2 regions of the Streptomyces sp. NBC_00376 genome follow, and region 2 is predicted to be linked to the other one. Evidence: predicted binding sites of a transcription regulator. Region 2 holds the regulator's gene; the other holds the start of a gene.
The links. Region 2 encodes HrcA, which represses chaperone genes, less so after heat shock. Its sites were predicted from a motif close to TTNGCACTCNGNNNNNCNGAGTGCNAA; they were not measured.

Region 1 (3,408 bases), 1.9 Mb from region 2:
CTTCGCCGGGTCGAGGATGCCCTCGGCGATCATGTCGACGTACTCGCCGGTCGCGGCGTTCAGACCGTGGCCGACGGCCAGGTTGCGCACCTTCTCGACGACGACGCCGCCCTCAAGACCACCGTTGACGGCGATCTGCTTGAGCGGGGCCTCCAGCGCCAGCTTGACGGCGTTGGCGCCGGTCGCCTCGTCACCCGAGAGCTCCAGCTTCTCGAAGACGGCCGAGGCCTGGAGCAGAGCCACGCCACCACCGGCGACGATGCCCTCCTCGACGGCGGCCTTGGCGTTGCGCACCGCGTCCTCGATGCGGTGCTTGCGCTCCTTGAGCTCGACCTCGGTCGCGGCACCGGCCTTGATGACGGCCACGCCGCCGGCCAGCTTCGCGAGGCGCTCCTGGAGCTTCTCGCGGTCGTAGTCCGAGTCGGAGTTCTCGATCTCGGCGCGGATCTGGTTGACCCGGCCCTGGACCTGGTCGCTGTCACCGGCGCCGTCGACGATGGTCGTCTCGTCCTTGGTGATGACGACCTTGCGGGCGCGGCCGAGCAGGTCGAGACCGGCGTTCTCCAGCTTGAGGCCGACCTCCTCGGAGATGACGGTGCCACCGGTGAGGATGGCGATGTCGCCGAGCATGGCCTTGCGGCGGTCACCGAAGCCCGGGGCCTTGACGGCGACGGACTTGAAGGTGCCACGGATCTTGTTGACGACCAGGGTCGACAGGGCCTCGCCCTCGACGTCCTCGGCGATGATCAGCAGCGGCTTGCCGGACTGCATGACCTTCTCCAGCAGCGGAAGGAGGTCCTTCACGTTGCTGATCTTCGAGTTGACGATCAGGATGTACGGGTCGTCCAGGGACGACTCCATGCGCTCCATGTCGGTGGCGAAGTACGCCGAGATGTAGCCCTTGTCGAAGCGCATACCCTCGGTGAGCTCCAGCTCCAGACCGAAGGTCTGGGACTCCTCGACGGTGATGACGCCTTCCTTGCCGACCTTGTCCATGGCCTCGGCGATGAGCTCGCCGATCTGGGTGTCGGCGGCGGAGATGGAGGCCGTCGAAGCGATCTGCTCCTTGGTCTCCACGTCCTTGGCCTGCTCCAGGAGGGCGGCGGAGACGGCCTCGACGGCCTTCTCGATACCCCGCTTGAGGGCCATCGGGTTGGCACCCGCGGCGACGTTGCGCAGGCCCTCGCGGACGAGAGCCTGGGCGAGAACGGTGGCGGTGGTCGTACCGTCGCCGGCGACGTCGTCCGTCTTCTTGGCGACCTCCTTGACCAGCTCCGCACCGATCTTCTCGTACGGGTCCTCCAGCTCGATCTCCTTGGCGATGGAAACACCATCGTTGGTGATCGTGGGGGCGCCCCACTTCTTCTCAAGGACGACGTTGCGACCCTTGGGGCCAAGGGTGACCTTGACGGCGTCGGCGAGCTGGTTCATGCCGCGCTCGAGACCGCGCCGGGCCTCCTCGTCGAACGCGATGATCTTGGCCATGTGAAGTGGTCCTCCCGGACAGGGGTGGATTTCTCCGGACCGAGTGGCGCCCGCGACGGACGGCCTGCGTGAGCCGGTGGTTCCTTGCCCCACCGGCCCGCGGGCCTCACCGGCCCGGTCCAAGTTCTGTCACTCTCACCTGGAGAGTGCTAACGCCAATGATTAGCACTCGACCCCCTCGAGTGCAAGCGTCCCCCTCGGGATGTGGACAACCCCGGAGGGTCGCGGAGGGGTGTGGAGGGCTGTGGAAAACGTCCGGCGGCGCAGGCCGGGACGGCATGCGCCGCCTTGCATGCGCGGGCGCGCACCCGGCGCGCGCAGGGCGGCCGCGACGCACCGAGGGCCCGTACCCCCTGGGTACGGGCCCTCAGCGCGTGAGTGCAGTGCGTGAATGGTGTCGTTGGCCGACCGTTCGAACTCAGCCGACGGCGAGCTTGACCATGTCTGCCTGCGGCCCCTTCTGGCCCTGCGAGATCTCGAATTCAACTCGCTGACCCTCTTCGAGGGTGCGGTACCCGTCCATCTGGATCGCGCTGTAGTGGACGAAAACATCCGCACCACCGTCGACCGCGATGAAGCCGTACCCCTTCTCCGCGTTGAACCACTTGACGGTGCCCTGAGCCATGCCTAACTCCCCTATTACTGGCCCTTGCGCAGGACCGCACTTCGCGGACCCGGGTCAGAACTCACCCTCCGACAGGAGAGGGTGTGTGCGCCGGAACGCGTCGACCGCGGCTGAATGTATCTGCCCAACTGCCCTCTGCAACAGGTCAATCGGACGAGAATTCTCGGCCGCACCGAACGCCCGAATATGGGGAATTCATAAGATTCCTGGGCAAGTCGGGCCAGGCAAAGGCGACTTATGCCGCAAGCACATCGCACACTTTGGCTGCATCTTGTCGCGGCCGGGCGCATTCTCATATGCGGGCGGCACGGGCAGCTGGGGGGACTTCCCACACTCTACCGCGCTCAACCATGCAGAATTGCCCCCTCCGCGATTGAAGCGGAGGGGGCAATTCGATAACGCGGTGGGGTCGGACGGGGCGTCAGCAGCCGCCGGCCACGGCCGGGATGATCGAGATACCGGCGCCGTCCGGCGTGGCCGTCTCCAGACCGCCCTCAAAGCGCACGTCGTCGTCGTTGACGTACACGTTCACGAAGCGGCGCAGCTTGCCCTGGTCGTCCAGGACGCGGGCGGCGATGCCCGGGTGGTTCTGCTCCAGGGACTCGATGACCTGGGAGAGGGTCGAGCCCTCGGCCGGGACCTCGGCCTGGCCGCCCGTGTAGGTGCGGAGGATGGTGGGGATGCGGACCTTGACGCTCATGGTGGGTGCCCTTCCTGGAGTCTCGGGTGGTCAGCTGGTGGCGAGGCCGGCGGCGCGGAACGCGTCCAGGCTGGGACGGATCGTCGCGGTCGCCTGAGAGGTTTCGGCCACCGCGTCGAGGGTCTTGAGGCCGTCACCCGTGTTGAGTACGACGGTGGTCAGCGACGGGTCGATCAGACCGGCCTCGATGAGCTTCTTCGTCACGCCGACCGTCACACCGCCCGCCGTCTCCGCGAAGATGCCTTCGGTGCGCGCCAGCAGCTTGATCGCGTCGACGACCTGCTCGTCGTTCACGTCCTCCACGGCGCCGCCGGTGCGGCGGGCGATGTCCAGGACGTACGGGCCGTCGGCCGGGTTGCCGATGGCGAGGGACTTGGCGATCGTGTTCGGCTTCTGCGGCCGGACGACGTCGTGGCCGCCCTTGTACGCGACCGAGACCGGCGAGCAGCCCTCGGCCTGGGCGCCGAAGAGCTTGTACGGCTTGTCCTCGACCAGGCCGAGCTTGATCAGCTCCTGGAGGCCCTTGTCGATCTTCGTGAACTGCGAGCCGGACGCGATCGGGATGACCAGCTGGTCCGGGAGCTGCCAGCCCAGCTGT
Region 2 (3,408 bases):
CGAACCCGAGGCCGTCCGCGCGGGGCGCACCGGAGCGGCGGCCGAGGGGCGTACGAGGGTGACGACCCGGCCCTCCAGCAGGAAGCCGCGCGGCTCCATCGGGAACACCCGGTGCTTGCCGAAGCGGTCCTCCAGGGTCACCGTCGGACCCTGGGCCGTCTTCTCGCAGCGGATCACCGCGCCGCAGAATCCGGTGGCGACCTCCTCCACGACCAGATCGGCTTCGGCGGGCACCTCGGGAACGGGGGCGGACCTCTTCCACGGCGGGGTCAGGTCCGGCTGGTAGCTGCGCATCGGACGACGATAGGACGACTTGGCCCCGGGGGTCACGACACGCCGAAGCGCACGGCCAGTTGTTCGCGCTGGTCGCGTACGAACGCCGCGTCCACCACCGCCCCGTGCCCCGGCACGTACACCGCGTCCTCGCCGCCCAGCGCCAGCAGCCGGTCCAGGGAGGCCGGCCACCGGGCGGGGAAGGCGTCCCGGCCCGCCTGCGGTTCGCCGGACTCCTCGACCAGGTCGCCGCAGAGCACGATCGCGGGGGAGCCGGGGACGACCGCCACCAGGTCGTGGCTGCTGTGCGCGGGGCCCACGTCGGCCAGCAGCACCTTGCGTCCGCCGCCCAGATCGAGCGTCCACTCGCCGCACACCTCGTGCTGCGGCGCGACCAGCGCGTCGACGGCCTCCACCGCGTCGTGCTCCTCGACCCCGTGGCGCACGGCCGAGCTGTGCAGCTCGTCCTTCCCGTGCTTCAGCAGCTCGGCCATGCCGACCGCCCCGTACACCTGGGCGCCGGAGAACGCGGCCGTGCCCAGCACATGGTCGAAATGGGGATGGCTGAGTGCGATATGCGTCACCCTCCGGCCGAGCAGGGCCTGCGTCTGGGCCCGCACCTCGGCGCCCTCGCGGAGCGTCGATCCGGTGTCGTAGAGGAGCACTCCGTCCGTTCCCGACACCAGTGCGACCGTCGCGTCCCACCCGGGAAGGCGCCTCCGCCCCACTCCGCGACCGAGTCGCTCCCAGCCGAACTCTTCCCAAGAGGCATCCATACCGTGACGCTATCCGCAAACCACCTGTGAGGTCGCGAGGTAGCGTGGTCGGTCGCCCTTGCTAGGTCCCCACTCGGCCGCCGTACACTGGCCGGGGGGTTGCTGGCACTCGCGTTGACAGAGTGCCAGGCGGATTCCTGGGCAGAGAAACAGGAACGACCCGAGAACCAACGAGGAAACACAGCTGGAGGTGTGCGCGATGCTCAGCGAACGCAGACTCGAAGTGCTTCGCGCCATCGTCCAGGACTATGTCGGCACGGAGGAGCCCGTCGGCTCCAAGGCGCTCACCGAGCGGCACAAGCTGGGAGTCTCCCCGGCAACCGTCCGCAACGACATGGCGGTGCTGGAGGACGAGGGCTTCATCGCCCAGCCCCACACCAGCGCGGGACGCATTCCGACGGACAAGGGCTACCGGCTCTTCGTCGACAAGCTCGCGGGGGTCAAGCCCCTCTCGACGCCGGAACGTCGCGCCATTCACAATTTCCTCGACGGCGCGGTCGACCTCGACGACGTCGTGGGCCGCACCGTACGGCTGCTCGCGCAGCTGACCCGGCAGGTCGCCATCGTGCAGTACCCCTCGCTGACCCGCTCGACGGTGCGGCACGTGGAACTGCTCTCCCTGGCACCCGCCCGGCTGATGCTCGTGCTCATCACGGACACCGGCCGGGTCGAACAGCGCATGATCGACTGCCCCGCCCCGTTCGGCGAGACCTCTCTCGCCGATCTGCGGGCCCGGCTCAACAGCCGGGTCGTCGGACGCCGCTTCGCGGACGTCCCGCAGCTGGTGCAGGACCTGCCGGAATCCTTCGAGAGCGAGGACCGGGGAACCGTGTCCACCGTGCTCTCCACCCTGCTCGAAACCCTCGTCGAGGAGACGGAGGAGCGGCTGATGATCGGCGGCACCTCCAACCTCACCCGCTTCGGGCACGACTTCCCGGTGATGATCCGGCCGGTGCTGGAGGCACTGGAGGAGCAGGTCGTGCTGCTGAAGCTGCTCGGCGAGGCCAAGGACTCGGGCATGACCGTACGTATCGGGCACGAGAACGCCCACGAAGGGCTCAACTCCACGTCCGTCGTCGCGGTCGGCTACGGTTCGGGCGACGAGGCAGTCGCCAAACTCGGCGTGGTCGGACCGACCCGCATGGACTACCCCGGAACGATGGGAGCGGTACGCGCAGTGGCACGTTACGTCGGACAGATCCTGGCGGAGTCGTAAGTGGCCACGGACTACTACGCCGTACTCGGCGTGCGCCGCGACGCATCTCAGGACGAGATCAAGAAGGCATTCCGGAGGCTCGCCCGCGAGCTGCACCCGGATGTGAACCCCGATCCGAAGACCCAGGAGCGGTTCAAGGAGATCAACGCCGCCTACGAGGTGCTGTCGGACCCGCAGAAGAAGCAGGTCTACGACCTCGGCGGCGACCCGCTGTCCGCCTCCGGCGGCGGTGGCGCGGGCGGATTCGGACAGGGCGGCTTCGGCAACTTCTCCGACATCATGGACGCGTTCTTCGGTACGTCGTCGCAGCGCGGGCCCCGTTCGCGCACCCGGCGCGGCCAGGACGCGATGATCCGTCTGGAGATCGATCTCGCCGAGGCGGCGTTCGGCACCACCAAGGACATCCAGGTCGACACGGCCGTCGTCTGTACGACGTGCAGCGGTGAGGGCGCCGCCCCAGGCACCTCCGCCCAGACCTGTGACATGTGCCGCGGCCGCGGCGAGGTCTCCCAGGTCACCCGGTCCTTCCTCGGCCAGGTCATGACCTCGCGGCCCTGCCCGCAGTGCCAGGGCTTCGGCACGGTCGTGCCGACCCCGTGCCCGGAGTGCGCCGGTGACGGCCGCATCCGCTCGCGGCGCACGCTCACCGTGAAGATCCCCGCCGGTGTCGACAACGGCACCCGCATCCAGCTCGCGGGCGAGGGCGAGGTCGGCCCCGGCGGCGGCCCGGCCGGCGATCTGTACGTGGAGATCCACGAGCTCTCGCACTCGGTGTTCCAGCGCCGCGGCGACGACCTGCACTGCACGGTCACCATCCCCATGACGGCGGGCGCGCTCGGCACCAAGGTGCCGCTGGAGACGCTCGACGGCCTGGAGGAGGTCGACATCCGGCCGGGCACCCAGTCCGGCCAGTCGGTGCCGCTGCACGGCCGCGGCATCACGCATCTGCGGGGCGGCGGGCGCGGCGACCTGATCGTGCACGTCGAGGTGATGACCCCGACGAAGCTGGACCCGGAGCAGGAGCGGCTGCTGCGCGACCTGGCGAAGATGCGCGGCGAGGAGCGGCCCACCGGCCAGTTCCAGCCCGGCCAGCAGGGGCTGTTCTCCCGGCTGAAGGACGCCTTCAACGGCCGCTGACCGGTC

Region 1: a site for HrcA is predicted at 1,648-1,674, ahead of groL (chaperonin GroEL). Genes of this name have one in related genera too.

The regions. Positions count from the first base shown of each region.
Region 1 is NZ_CP107960.1:3,949,650-3,953,057, forward strand. Features, by position in the region: gene groL (chaperonin GroEL) at 1-1,485, opposite strand, end outside; gene OG842_RS17775 (cold-shock protein) at 1,904-2,110, opposite strand; gene OG842_RS17780 (MoaD/ThiS family protein) at 2,532-2,810, opposite strand; gene thrC (threonine synthase) at 2,841-3,408, opposite strand, start outside.
Region 2 is NZ_CP107960.1:5,885,719-5,889,126, forward strand. Features, by position in the region: gene OG842_RS26425 (DUF3097 domain-containing protein) at 1-294, opposite strand, end outside; gene OG842_RS26430 (MBL fold metallo-hydrolase) at 327-1,049, opposite strand; gene hrcA (heat-inducible transcriptional repressor HrcA) at 1,249-2,265, shown strand; gene dnaJ (molecular chaperone DnaJ) at 2,266-3,402, shown strand.